Regions from separate parts of the Pseudomonas sp. SK3(2021) genome, predicted to be linked through region 2. Evidence: predicted binding sites of a transcription regulator. Region 2 holds the regulator's gene; the other holds the start of a gene.
What was found. Region 2 encodes sigma-54, which starts transcription at its own class of promoters, with help from an activator protein. Its sites were predicted from a motif close to ANTGGCATNNANNTTGCTNT; they were not measured.
Positions count from the first base shown of each region.

Region 1: flgB (flagellar basal body rod protein FlgB) is a predicted target of sigma-54. The motif match lies at 1,724-1,743, and genes of this name have one in related genera.

Region 1 covers NZ_CP061943.1:5,003,590-5,010,856, reverse strand. The annotation lists gene cheR (protein-glutamate O-methyltransferase CheR) at 1-184, shown strand, start outside; gene IF690_RS21910 (IS110 family RNA-guided transposase) at 294-1,319, shown strand; gene flgB (flagellar basal body rod protein FlgB) at 1,782-2,189, shown strand; gene flgC (flagellar basal body rod protein FlgC) at 2,193-2,636, shown strand; gene flgD (flagellar hook assembly protein FlgD) at 2,652-3,380, shown strand; gene flgE (flagellar hook protein FlgE) at 3,411-4,736, shown strand; gene IF690_RS21885 (ribonucleoside-diphosphate reductase subunit alpha) at 5,039-7,267, opposite strand, start outside.
Region 2 covers NZ_CP061943.1:1,243,191-1,250,457, forward strand. The annotation lists gene rapZ (RNase adapter RapZ) at 1-240, opposite strand, end outside; gene ptsN (PTS IIA-like nitrogen regulatory protein PtsN) at 243-707, opposite strand; gene hpf (ribosome hibernation-promoting factor, HPF/YfiA family) at 720-1,025, opposite strand; gene IF690_RS05500 (RNA polymerase factor sigma-54) at 1,105-2,598, opposite strand; gene lptB (LPS export ABC transporter ATP-binding protein) at 2,781-3,506, opposite strand; gene lptA (lipopolysaccharide transport periplasmic protein LptA) at 3,506-4,054, opposite strand; gene lptC (LPS export ABC transporter periplasmic protein LptC) at 4,041-4,613, opposite strand; gene IF690_RS05520 (KdsC family phosphatase) at 4,622-5,146, opposite strand; gene IF690_RS05525 (KpsF/GutQ family sugar-phosphate isomerase) at 5,146-6,120, opposite strand; gene IF690_RS05530 (ATP-binding cassette domain-containing protein) at 6,396-7,205, shown strand; gene mlaE (lipid asymmetry maintenance ABC transporter permease subunit MlaE) at 7,205-7,267, shown strand, end outside.

The DNA.
Region 1 (7,267 bases), 2.7 Mb from region 2:
GTTCTGCCGCAATGTGCTTATCTACTTCTCCGCCGAGGTGAAGAAGGACATCCTGATGCGCATTCACAGCACCCTGAAGCCGGGCGGTTATCTGTTTCTTGGGGCGTCCGAGGCGCTCAATGGATTGCCCGACCATTATCAGATGGTCCAGTGCAGCCCTGGGATCATTTACCAGGCGAAGTAAGATTGTCGCTGATGAAAAGAGAGGCCTTCGGGCCTTAATGAGATGGTCACCCCCACACCCTGCGAGGGCTACGCTTTCGCAGGGTGTTTTGTTTTCGGAGGCCATCCTCATGAGCGAGTCAGCGCTGATCGGAATCGATCTCGGCAAGCACAGTTTCCACCTGCACGGCCAGGACACTGCGGGCCGAGAGGTGTTTCACAAGAAGCTCTCGCGTCCACAGATGATGCAGTTCTTCGGCAATCTGCCGGCTTGCACCGTGGTGATGGAGGCATGTGCCGGCGCGCATTTTGTCGCTCGTCAGCTGATCGCCATGGGGCATCAGGCCAAACTGATTTCTCCGCAGTTCGTCCGGCCCTTCGTCAAGGGCAACAAAAACGACTTCGTCGACGCCGAGGCCATTTGCGAAGCGGCCTCGCGCCCATCGATGCGCTTTGTTACGCCTAAAACCGAGGCGCAGCAGACCCTTTCCGTTCTGCACCGCCTGCGCGAATCGCTGGTGCACGACCGCACCAAAGCCGCCAATCAGATGCACGGTTTCCTGCTGGAGTTTGGTATCAGCCTGCCCAAAGGTCTGGCGATCATGAAACGTTTGGCGAGTATCTTGGCCGAGCATGAGTTGCCGGTTCGGCTCACCGGGCAGTTGCAACGCCTGCACGATCACTTCGCTTACCTGGATGAGCAGGTCAAGGAACTGGATAAAGAGCTGGCAGGCCAGCTGGCCGCCGATGATCTGGGCAGTCGCCTGCTGAGCCTGCCGTGTGTCGGGCCGATCACCGCCAGCCTGCTGGCGGTGGAAATGGGCGACGGCCAGCAGTACAAGTGCAGTCGCGACTTCGCAGCATCTGTGGGTCTGGTGCCCAGACAGTACAGCACCGGTGGCAAGGCGAATTTGCTCGGCATCAGCAAGCGCGGTGACAAGCACCTGCGGCAATTACTGGTGCAGTGTGCGCGGGTCTACCTGCAAAGGCTGGACTACCAGCGCGGCCGTTTGGCCGACTGGGTACGCTCAATGCTGACGCGACGCCACTCGAACGTGGTGGCCTGTGCTTTGGCTAACAAGCTGGCGCGGATCGCGTGGGCGCTAGCGGCCCACCATACGCAGTATGAAGCAGGGCCAGGCGCGCTGAGCGCCTGACCCTGCGGTTGTTGCAGCACCACGAAGCACCCTTCAGGTTTTGCGATAGCTGAACAACGGATGACGTGAACGGCCCACCGGCCTGACGAAGAACCTGGCACAAAAATCGGCTTCAGAAGCCGCGGCATTTTTCAGGATCGTCAGGCGCGACTCTCATCGTGGCGCGGGGCATGCCCCCAAACAGACGCCGGATAGATTTAAGCAAGCCAACCACTTCACCCATTAATCAGTATTGCAAAAACGGGGGTGACCATAGATTTTTTTGTGCCCGCGATTCCTTCTGCGCGCAGGGCGGCAATAGCGGCATTGCCGCTTTGCTGACGTTTCGCGGAAATGCCTTGCCGCTTTTCTGGCATTGCCGCTTTGCCGCTGCCCGCAAAGCCTTGGTTTACGGGCTTCGAGCACTTGGCACGCGGCTTGCTATGTCCTGCTTACGAAAAATCTGGTCGAAGGTTTCCCGACATGAGCATCAGCTTCGATAAAGCGCTCGGCATTCATGAACAAGCCCTTGGTTTTCGCGCCAAGCGTGCCGAGGTGCTGGCCAACAACATCGCCAACGCCGACACCCCGAACTACAAGGCTCGGGATCTGGACTTCTCCGCCGTGCTCGCCGAGCAGAACGAGAAAGCCAAGAACGGTACCTTTGCCCTGAACATGACCAACAGCCGGCACATCGAAGCTGAAGGCCTGAGCAGCGGCGACGAATCGCTGCTGTACCGCACGCCGATGCAGCCATCGATCGACCAGAACACCGTGGATGCCCAACTGGAACAGTCGAACTACGCCGAGAACTCGGTGAACTTCCAGGCCAGCTTCACGCTGCTCAACAGCAAATTCAAAGGGCTGGTGTCAGCCCTGCGCGGAGAGTAATCCATGTCCCTCGCCAGTGTTTTCAATATTGCCGGTAGTGGCATGAGTGCCCAGACCACTCGCTTGAACACCGTCGCCAGTAACATCGCCAACGCCGAGACAGTCTCCTCGAGCATCGACCAGACCTATCGTGCGCGCCACCCGGTGTTCGCCACCATGTTCCAGGGCGCGCAAAGCGGTGGCAGCCAGTCGCTGTTCCAGAACCAGGATGCGGCCGGTCAGGGCGTTCAGGTGCTGGGTGTGGTCGAGGACCAGAGCAACCTCGAGGCGCGTTACGAGCCTAACCATCCGGCTGCCGACGCCAAGGGGTATGTCTATTACCCGAACGTCAATGTGGTGGAAGAAATGGCCGACATGATTTCCGCCAGTCGCTCGTTCCAGACCAACGCGGAAATGATGAACACCGCCAAAACCATGATGCAGAAGGTCCTGACCCTCGGTCAGTGATAAGAGGCGACTCAGATGAGTGTTTCCGATAGCACCAGTGGCCTGACGCTCAAGGAGATCCTTGCGAACTCCTCGAAGAAGACCCCGACTACCAGCAATGACGGCCTGGCGGCGGCCACCAACAGCGTCAAGGGAAAAAATGAGCTGGGCAAGGACGCGTTCCTGAAGCTGCTGGTGACCCAGCTGAAAAACCAGAACCCGCTGGATCCACAGGACAACAGCGAGTTCGTTGCCCAGTTGGCGCAGTTCTCCACCCTGGAAGGGATCACCACCCTCAATACCTCGGTGAATTCCATCACCGGCAACTACAAGTCGTCCCAGGCCCTGCAGGCTTCGTCCCTGGTGGGGCGTTCGGTGATCGTCCAGACCGGTACCACCCAGGTCGACACCACCAAGAGCATGACCGGTTCGGTGACTGTGCCTACCGGCGTCAGCGGCGTCACCGTGACCATCACCGACAAGGATGGCAAGGCGGTCAAGACCCTCGACCTGGGCAGTCAGAAGGCCGGCAGCACCAGTTTTGTCTGGGACGGTACCAAGACCGACGGCACCAAGGCCGATCCGGGTAATTACACCTTCAAGGCCAGCACAACGATCGATGGCAAGGGGACCGACCTGGTCACCTACCTGCCTGCGACGGTCAACAGCGTCACCATCAGCCAGACCGGCGGTGAGCTGATGTTGAACCTCGCAGGGTTGAGCAGCCCCGTGGCGCTCTCCAAAGTTCAAACCATTGGTATCTAGAGCCGATTAACGCGGCACAAGGAGTGGAATATGTCTTTTAATATCGGCCTTAGCGGTCTCTATGCTGCCAACAAGCAACTGGATGTGACCGGCAACAACATCGCCAACGTGGCGACCGCCGGCTTCAAATCGTCCCGTGCCGAATTCGCAGATGTTTACTCGGCCACCAAGCTGGGCACCGGCAGCAAGACTGTGGGTAACGGCGTGCGCCTGGCCAACGTTTCCCAGCAGTTCGGCCAGGGCGACGTGAACAACACCGGCAACGTACTGGACATGGGTATCCAGGGTTCGGGCTTCTTCGTGCTGAGCGACAACGGCTCGCTGACCTACACCCGCGCCGGTACCTTCAAGACCGACAAGGACGGCTACATCACCAACACCGATGGCACCGCCCGCCTGCAAGGCTATGCGGTCGATGCCAACGGCAAGATCGTCAACGGCGTGCTGACCGACCTGCGCATCGACACTTCGAACCTGTCGCCGAAGGCCACCAGCTCGGTGTCCTCGACCATCAACCTGGACTCCACCGCGCCGGTCATCGACCAGAGCGTGACAGGTTTTGCCTTCGATCCGACCAAGGTGGAAACCTACACCAAGCAGTTCAGCACACCGATCTATGACAGCCAGGGCAACGAGCACAAGCTGGACCAGTACATGGTGAAAACCGGGGCCAACACCTGGAAGACCTACACCCTGGTCGATGGTCGTAACCTCGATGGCTCCGCTCCGACCACCACCGGCGCTACGGCTCCAGTCGCATCGACCATGACTTTCGACTCCGCCGGCAAACTGGTTTCGGTCATCACACCGCCTGCCGTTACACCTAATCCGGGCAACAACCTGACCCTGGCGGGTTGGGTGCCAGGCACCGTGACCAATGGTGTGTGGGCGGCCAACGGTGCCAGCGCCAATGCCGGCGGCGTGACCATCTCCATGACCAGCACCACTCAGTTCAACGCCGATACCGCGCGTTCGCTGCCGGTGCAGGACGGCTATGCCACTGGCCAGATCACCAACCTGACCATCGACGGCACCGGTACCCTGTTCGCCAACTTCAGCAACAGCCAGAACAAGGCGATCGGGCAGATCTCCCTGGCCAGCTTCACCAACGAACAAGGCCTGCAGCCGGTAGGCGGCACCAGCTGGAGAGAAACCTACGCTTCGGGCGTACCGGGCTACGATGCTCCACAAACCGGCACCCTGGGTTCGATCGTGTCCAACTCCCTGGAAGAGTCGAACGTCAACCTGACCAACGAACTCGTGGACCTGATCAAGGCCCAGAGCAACTACCAGGCGAACGCCAAGACCATCTCCACCCAGAGCACCATCATGCAGACCATTATTCAGATGACCTGATAATGGCTGGCTGACAGCGCTTGAAAAAAGCCCCTCTCCGCAGGGGCTTTTTTGTGCCAGCAAGTTTCATCGACCGCGGCTCGCTTCAGATAAGGAGCGAAGCTTGCTCGCGTGAGTCATGACGCACAGGTAGGGGGTAGCCGCTGCCGAGGCGGCGGGTTGTGTTCGGGAGCAACTTCGCGGGCCCGTCGCGGCTGCGGAGGATGGATCGGGCGGTTTTTTCCCAGGCAAAAGAAAACCCCCGGCAGGCAGGGCCTGTCGGGGGTTCGGATAAGCGCCGGGGAGGCGCCTATCGGCTCAGCTTATTGGCAAGCTTCGCAATCCGGCTCGTCGATGGCGCAAGCCTTCGGCACTGGAGCAGGGCCGGCCGGAGCTGCCAGGACCGAGTCGTCACCGTGGTTGCCGCCGGCGGAAACCGCGTTCAGCTTGCCGGTGTTGATGGTCGACTTCTCGGTGCTGGTCGCGGCCAGGGCACGGAGGTAGTAAGTGGTTTTCAGGCCACGGTACCAGGCCATGCGGTAGGTCACGTCGAGCTTCTTGCCCGAGGCGCCGGCGATGTAGAGGTTCAGCGATTGAGCCTGGTCGATCCACTTCTGGCGACGGCTGGCGGCGTCGACGATCCACTTGGTTTCCACTTCGAAGGCAGTCGCGTAGAGCTCCTTGAGTTCTTGCGGGATGCGCTCGATCTGCTGCACGGAACCGTCGTAGTACTTCAGGTCGTTGATCATGACCGAGTCCCACAGGCCACGAGCCTTGAGGTCGCGAACCAGGTACGGGTTGATCACGGTGAATTCGCCCGACAGGTTCGATTTCACATACAGGTTCTGGTAGGTCGGTTCGATCGACTGCGACACGCCGGTGATGTTGGCGATGGTCGCGGTCGGCGCGATGGCCATGATGTTGGAGTTACGAATACCTTTCTGCACACGGGCGCGCACTGGTGCCCAGTCCAGGCTTTCGTTCAGGTCGACATCGATGTACTTCTGGCCACGGGCTTCGATCAGGATCTGTTGCGAATCCAGCGGCAGGATGCCTTTGGACCACAGCGAACCCTGGAACGTCTCGTAGGCGCCACGCTCGTCGGCCAAGTCGCAGGAAGCCTGGATCGCGTAGAAGCTCACCGCTTCCATGGACTTGTCGGCGAATTCGACGGCAGCCTCGGAACCATAAGGGATGTGCTGCAGGTACAGCGCGTCCTGGAAGCCCATGATCCCCAGGCCGACCGGACGGTGCTTGAAGTTGGAGTTCTTCGCCTGCGGTACCGAGTAGTAGTTGATGTCGATCACGTTATCGAGCATGCGCACGGCGGTGTTCACGGTGCGTTGCAGCTTGGCGGTGTCCAGCTTGCCGTCGACGATGTGGTTCGGCAGGTTGATCGAGCCCAGGTTGCAAACGGCGATCTCGTCCTTGTTGGTGTTCAAGGTGATCTCGGTGCACAGGTTCGAGCTGTGTACCACGCCCACGTGCTGTTGCGGGCTGCGCAGGTTGCACGGGTCCTTGAAGGTCAGCCAAGGGTGGCCGGTTTCGAACAGCATGGACAGCATCTTGCGCCACAGGTCTTTGGCCTGGATGGTCTTGAACAGCTTGATCTTGCCGTATTCGCACAGGGCTTCGTAGTACTCGTAGCGCTCTTCGAAGGCCTTGCCGGTCAGGTCGTGCAGGTCCGGCACTTCCGATGGCGAGAACAGGGTCCACTTGCCGTCATCGAAGACGCGCTTCATGAACAGGTCAGGGATCCAGTTGGCGGTGTTCATGTCGTGGGTACGACGACGATCGTCACCGGTGTTCTTGCGCAGCTCGATGAACTCTTCGATGTCCATGTGCCAGGTTTCCAGGTAGGCACACACAGCGCCTTTGCGCTTGCCACCCTGGTTCACGGCTACGGCAGTGTCGTTCACCACTTTCAGGAACGGCACGACGCCCTGGGACTTGCCGTTGGTGCCCTTGATGTAGGAGCCCAGCGCACGCACCGGAGTCCAGTCGTTGCCCAGGCCGCCGGCGAATTTCGACAGCATGGCGTTGTCGTGGATGGCGCCGTAGATGCCCGACAGGTCGTCCGGGACGGTGGTCAGGTAGCAGCTCGACAGCTGCGGACGCAGGGTACCGGCGTTGAACAGGGTCGGAGTCGAAGCCATGTAGTCGAAGGACGACAGCAGGTTGTAGAACTCGATGGCACGGTCTTCTTTCTGCTTTTCTTCGATCGCCAGGCCCATGGCCACGCGCATGAAGAAAATCTGCGGCAGTTCGAAACGCACGCCGTCCTTGTGGATGAAGTAGCGATCGTACAGGGTCTGCAGGCCCAGGTAGGTGAACTGCTGGTCGCGCTCGTGGTTGATCGCCTTGCCGAGTTTTTCCAGGTCGAAGTCGGCCAGCACAGGGTTCAGCAGTTCGAACTCGATACCTTTGGCGACGTAGGCTGGCAATGCCTTGGCGTACAGGTCGGCCATCTCGTGGTGAGTGGCGCTCTCGGCCACTTCCAGGAAGCTCAGGCCTTCGGCGCGCAGGGTGTCCATCAGCAGGCGGGCGGTCAC
Region 2 (7,267 bases):
GCTGCGTACTTCCTCGAGCAGTTCGGGGAAGCGCGACAAGTGGCTTGGCAGGTTGCGGGCGTCGATCGAAACGGCGACCAGTGGCTGCGTCAGTTCGGTATGGATCAGCGCCCGCTCGGCCAGTTCGGGCAGCAGCCCGGCCGGCAGGTTGTCGATGCAGTAGTAGCCATTGTCCTCGAGGACATCGAGGGCGGTGCTTTTACCCGAGCCGGACCGGCCGCTGACGATGATCAAGCGCATGATTACTGACCGTTCTGTTCGTCCAGGACAACCTTGTACAAGGCTTCGTTGCTGGTGGCGCTGCGCAGCTTGTCGCGCACCTCTTTGCGGTCCAGCATGCTGGCAATCTGCCGGAGCAGTTCCAGGTGCGCATCGGTGGCGGCTTCCGGGACCAGCAGTACGAACAGCAGGTCGACCGGTGCGCCGTCGATGGCGTCGAAATCGATGGGAGCGTCCAGGTGCATCAGGGCACTGATGGGCGACTCACAGCCTTTGAGGCGGCAGTGTGGAATGGCGATGCCATTGCCAAAACCGGTAGAACCCAGTTTTTCTCGGGCAATCAGGCTTTCGAAGACATCTTGCATCTCCAGATCAGGCACTTCTCGGCTGATCAGGTTGGCAATTTGTTCGAGGGCGCGCTTTTTGCTGCCGCCCGGCACGTTCACCAGGGAACGGCCGGGGGTCAGGATGCTTTCAAGTCGGATCATGGGAGGGGAGTGTTAGCGACCCGTGCCTTGGAGAAGGTGGAGTTGCTTTTCCTTATGCTTTTTCAGTTGGCGGTCAAGCTTGTCCGTGAGCAAGTCGATTGCGGCATACATGTCGTCATGTTCTGCATTGGCGACGACTTCCCCACCATGGATGTGCAGCGTGGCCTCGATTTTTTGCTTCAGTTTCTCGACGGCCAGCGTTACCTGCACATTGGTAATCTTGTCAAAGTGCCGCTCCAGTCGGTCGAGTTTTTCGCCGATGTAAGCGCGCAGAGGTTCGGTCACTTCCAGTTGGTGTCCACTGATGTTGACTTGCATACAGCTTCTCCTTCGTTGCCAGTGCATAAAGCGGCAGGTCGATTGACCTGCCACTGGAACGCTGTGGCGAGCCCGGCGGCTACATCAACCGCTTCCGTTCGCTCGAAGGCGCGATCCCCAGGGATTCGCGGTACTTGGCGACGGTACGACGGGCTACCTGAATGCCTTGTGCCTCCAGTAAACCAGCGATCTTGCTGTCACTCAACGGCTTTTTCTGATTTTCCGCGGCGACCAGTTTTTTGATGATCGCGCGGATCGCCGTGGACGAGCATTCGCCGCCTTCGGAGGTACTTACGTGGCTGGAGAAAAAGTATTTCAGTTCATAAATGCCCCGAGGGGTATGCATGAATTTTTGCGTGGTCACCCGTGAAATCGTCGACTCGTGCATGCCCACCGCTTCGGCGATGTCATGCAGGACCAGTGGTTTCATCGCCTCATCGCCGTACTCGAGGAAGCCGCGCTGATGCTCGACGATCTGGGTGGCGACTTTCATCAGGGTTTCGTTACGGCTCTGCAGGCTCTTGATGAACCAGCGAGCCTCCTGCAGTTGGTTGCGCATGAAGGTGTTGTCGGCACTGGTGTCGGCGCGTCGCACGAAGCCGGCGTACTGCGGGTTGACGCGCAGGCGCGGCACGGACTCCTGGTTCAGCTCCACCAGCCAGCGTTCGTTGTCCTTGCGCACGATGACATCGGGGACCACGTATTCGGCTTCGGTGGATTCTATTTGCGAGCCCGGGCGTGGGTTGAGGCTCTGCACCAGTTCGATGACCTGGCGCAGTTCGTCTTCCTTGAGCTTCATGCGCCGCATCAGCTGGCTGTAGTCGCGGCTGCCGAGCAGGTCGATGAAGTCGGTGACCAGGCGCTTGGCTTCAGTCAGCCAAGGAGTCTTGGCAGGTAGCTGGCGCAGCTGCAACAGCAGGCACTCACCCAGGTTGCGGGCGCCGATACCGGCAGGCTCGAATTGCTGGATGCGGTGCAGGACGGCCTCGACTTCGTCGAGTTCGATGTCCAGCTCCGGATCGAAGGCTTCGAGGATTTCCTCGAGGGTTTCATCCAGATAGCCCTGATTGTTGATGCAGTCGATCAGGGTCACGGCGATCAGGCGATCGGTATCGGACATGGGCGCCAGGTTCAACTGCCAGAGCAGATGGCTCTGCAGGCTTTCGCCAGCCGAGGTGCGGGTGGTGAAATCCCACTCATCGTCATCGTTGCTGGGCAGGCTGCTGGCGCTGGTCTGGTAGACGTCTTCCCAGGCGGTGTCGACCGGTAGGTCGTTGGGAATGCGTTCGTTCCATTCACCGTCCTCGAGGTTGTCCACCGTCGGGGCGGCTTCCTGGTAGGAGGGTTCCTGGATATCGGTATTGGGCTTCTGCTCGGCGTTGTCGGCCAGCGGATCGGTGCTATCGAAGTCGTCGCCTTCTTCCTGGCGCTCGAGCATCGGGTTGGACTCCAGGGCCTCCTGGATTTCCTGTTGCAGGTCCAGGGTCGACAATTGGAGCAGGCGGATGGCCTGTTGCAGCTGCGGTGTCATCGTCAGCTGCTGGCCCATTCTGAGGACTAGCGATGGTTTCATGGCAGGGGCTTAACACCTTATTCGCCGGCGCACATGCGCCATCCACTACAGGGCGCGTGAGCGCCAAACATAAGCAAATTATATGCCTGAAACTGAAGTGTTTGCCTAGAGCGCTGTAACAATAAAAACAGCAGGGTTCTATTGGGGCGGGCGCTCTGGCGACCAGCCAAACACCTCAGGGCTTACAAGCGGAACTCATGGCCCAGGTAAACTTCCTTGACCAGCTCGTTGGCTAGGATGGTTTCGGCGTCGCCTTCGGCGATCAGTTGACCGTCGTTGACGATGTAGGCGGTTTCACAGATATCCAGGGTTTCACGGACGTTGTGGTCGGTGATGAGTACGCCGATGCCCTTGGCCTTCAGGTGATGAATGATCTGCTTGATGTCGCCTACCGAGATCGGGTCCACGCCGGCGAAGGGTTCGTCGAGCAGGATGAACTTGGGGGCGGTGGCCAGTGCGCGGGCGATTTCCACACGGCGACGTTCGCCGCCGGAAAGGCTCATGCCCAGGTTGTCGCGAATGTGGCTGATGTGGAACTCCTGCAGCAGGCTTTCCAGTTCCTGGCGACGGCCGGCCTTGTCGAGCTCCTTGCGGGTCTCGAGGATGGCCATGATGTTGTCGGCCACCGAGAGCTTGCGGAAGATCGAGGCTTCCTGCGGCAGGTAGCCGATCCCGGCGCGGGCGCGGCCGTGCATCGGCTGGTGGCTGACATCCAGGTCGTCGATCAGGATGCGACCCTGATCGGCCTGGACCAGGCCGACGATCATGTAGAAGCAGGTGGTCTTGCCGGCGCCGTTGGGGCCGAGCAAGCCGACGATCTGGCCGCTGTCGATGGACAGGCTGACGTCACGCACGACCTGGCGGCTCTTGTAGCTCTTGGCCAGGTGCTGAGCTTTCAGAGTTGCCATTACTGGGCCTTTTGCTCGTCAGTTTTCTTTTTCGGCTGGATGACCATGTCGATCCGTGGGCGCGACTCGGTGACCTTGCTGCCGGTGGCGCGACCGGCGCTGGCCAGCTTCTTGTTGGTGTCGTAGACGATTTTCTCGCCCTGGGTGATGTTGCCGTCCTTGTCGACGACTTTGGCGCGGTCGATCAGTACGACGCGGTTCTGCGCGGCATGGTACTGGATGGTCACGCCGTAGCCCTGGACCGGCTTGGTATCGCCCTGGGTTTGAAGCTGTTCGAAGTAGGCCAGGTTGCCCACCGAGGTCACCACGTCGATGTCACCGGCCTGGGTGCGGGTGATGGTCACGGTATTGCCGGTGACCTTCATCGAGCCCTGGGTGATGATCACGTCGCCCCTGTAGGTGGCTACGCCATTCTTGTCGTCCAGTTGAGCGTCGTCGGCCTGGATGCGGATCGGTTGCTGGCTATCGTTCGGCAGAGACCAGGCGCTCACGCTTCCCAGTGCTGCGCCCAGACCGAGCAAAATAGGGAGGGTTTTAACGAGCCTCATACTGTCCTCTTACGTTCGATAGCAGGTTCATCCTGCCGTCTTTCAAATACGCTTTCATTCCCTTGCCAGTCGTCACGCCGCCGGCGCCGTCGATTCTAACGTCTTGATCGGTCTGCGCATATTGCTTCTGCGGGAATACTGTCATGCGGGTCGTGGTGATCAGCAGGTTGCGATTTTTCTCGTCGGTGCGGGAAACCCGTACCGAATCGATCAACTCGACCTGGGTGCCATCCGGATTGACTTCGCCGCGCTCGCTCTGGACGTGCCAGGGGAAGGTGGTGCCGCGATACATCTGCAGGTCCGGCTTGGTCAGCAGGGTCACCTCGGTGGCCTTGAGGTGTTCGACCTTGTCGGAAGTCATTTCGTACTGCAGCTTGCCGTCGGGCAGGTACTGCACGCTACGGGCGTTGATGGCGTAGTAGTCGATGGCGCTTTCGTCGACCTGCGCGACCGGCTTGTCGAGGAAGCGTTCCGGGCTGATGTTCCAGTACCCCACCGCCAGGAACAGCACGGTGATGATGCCGAAGATCAGTATGTTGCGAATCTTTTTGCTCAGCATGGGAGGCTCTATAAGTAGGCGGCGTGGGCCGCTTCAAGGCTGCCTTGGGCGCGCAGGATCAACTCGCAGAACTCGCGGGCGGCACCTTCGCCGCCACGGGCCTGGGTGACGCCATGGGCGTGTTCACGGACAAATCGGGCGGCATTGGCGACGGCCATGCCCAGGCCGACCCGGCGGATCACTGGCAGGTCCGGCAGATCGTCGCCCAGGTAGGCGACTTGCTCATAGCTTAGGCCCAGTTGGGCAAGAAGCCCGTCCAGCACTACCAGTTTGTCTTCGCGCCCCTGAAACAGGTGGGGAATCCCCAGGTTTTTCGCCCGACGCTCGACGACCGGCGTCTTGCGGCCGCTGATGATTGCCGTCTGCACGCCCGTGGCCATCAGCATCTTGATGCCTTGGCCGTCGAGGGTGTTGAAGGTCTTGAATTCGCTGCCGTCTTCGAGGAAGTACAGGCGACCGTCGGTCAGTACGCCGTCGACGTCGAATACCGCCAGCTTGATGTTCTTGCCGCGTTGCAGCAGATCCGTACTCATTACATGACTCCCGCGCGCAGCAGGTCGGACAGGTTGAAGGCGCCGATCGGGCGATCGTCCTTGTCCACCACGACCAGGGCGTTGATTCGATTGTCCTCCATGATTTTCAGGGCTTCGGCCGCCAGCATTTCAGCACGGGCGGTCTTGCCGTGAACGGTCATGACTTCATCGATGGTGGTGTGGTGAATGTCGATGGTGCGGTCCAAGGTGCGGCGCAGGTCGCCGTCGGTGAAGACCCCCGCCAGGCGTCCGTCGGCCTCGACAATGACGGTCATGCCCAGGCCCTTGCGGGTCATTTCCATCAAGGCATCCTTGAGCAGCGTGCCACGCTGGACCTGTGGCAGTTGCTCGCCGGCATGCATGACGTTCTCGACCTTCAGCAGCAGGCGCCGGCCCAGCGCGCCGCCCGGATGGGAGAAGGCGAAGTCTTCGGCGGTGAAGCCGCGGGCTTCCAGCAGCGCCACGGCCAGGGCGTCGCCCATGACCAGGGCGGCGGTGGTCGAGGAGGTCGGGGCCAGGTTCAGCGGGCAGGCCTCTTGCTTGACCTGGACGTTGAGGTTGACCTCGGCGGCCTTGGCCAGCGCCGAATCGGGGTTGCCGGTGATGCTGATCAACTGGATGCCCAGGCGCTTGATCAGTGGCAACAGGGTTACGATTTCATTGGTCGAGCCGGAATTGGACAGGGCCAGGATCACGTCGTCCCGGGTAATCATGCCCATGTCGCCGTGGCTGGCTTCGGCCGGATGGACAAAAAACGCGGTGGTGCCGGTGCTGGCCAGGGTGGCGGCGATCTTGTTGCCGATGTGCCCGGACTTGCCCATGCCGACCACAACTACGCGGCCTTTGCTGGCCAGAATCATCTCGCAAGCGCGTACGAAATCTGCGTCGATATGTGGCAGCAAGCCTTGCACGGCTTCTATCTCGAGGCGGACGGTGCGTTGTGCCGATTGAATCAGGTCGCTGGATTGGCTCATGTCAGAAATCGTATAGCCTGATGAAAAGGCGGCGATTATAGCGGTAATGATCGATTCCCTCACGCAAGTTCGTCAGCCTTTGTCCTTCTATAGGCTGGAATTGCCCTGTAAAGCCCGTTTTAGCCTGTCGTGATCCTGAACACGCATGGCTTCGGCCTTGGGGGCTCCGTATCAGCAGTGATATAGTTCGCCGCCAGTTCGGCCTGCCCCGGGTGCATGTACTCCCGGCAGGGAGCCAAGCGTCCGAGTGAGAGGCTGCATCGCAAGGAGTTTAGATGAGTGCCGATAACGCCTACGCGGTCGAGCTGAAGGGACTGTCCTTCAAGCGCGGTGCGCGCAGCATCTTCAATAATGTCGATATCCGTATTCCGCGGGGCAAGGTCACCGGCATCATGGGGCCTTCCGGTTGCGGCAAGACCACGCTCCTGCGGTTGATGGGCGCGCAATTGCGCCCCAGCAGCGGTGAGGTCTGGGTCAACGGCCAGAACCTGCCCAAATTGTCGCGCGGTGATCTGTTCGACGCCCGCAAGCAGATGGGCGTGCTGTTCCAGAGCGGCGCGCTGTTCACCGATCTCGATGTGTTCGAGAACGTCGCCTTTCCGCTGCGCGTTCATACCCAACTGCCGGATGAAATGATCCGCGATATCGTTCTGCTCAAGTTGCAGGCGGTCGGGTTGCGCGGTGCCATCGACCTGATGCCCGACGAGCTGTCCGGCGGCATGAAGCGTCGTGTGGCCCTGGCCCGGGCCATCGCGCTGGACCCGCAGATCCTCATGTACGACGAGCCCTTCGTAGGCCAGGACCCCATCGCCATGGGCGTGCTGGTGCGCCTGATCCGTCTGCTCAACGACGCGCTGGGTATCACCAGCATCGTGGTTTCCCATGATCTGGCGGAAACCGCGAGCATCGCCGACTACATCTATGTGGTGGGCGACGGCCAGGTGCTGGGGCAGGGCACGCCCGACGAGTTGATGGATTCCGATAACCCGCGGATCCGCCAGTTCATGAAAGGCGACCCCGACGGTCCGGTACCCTTTCACTTTCCCGCGCCGGATTACCGCGCAGATCTTCTGGGGACGCGCTGATGCGCAAAGTATCTTTATTGGAGCGAATTCGTCTGTTCGGCCACTCGGGCATCGACGTTCTC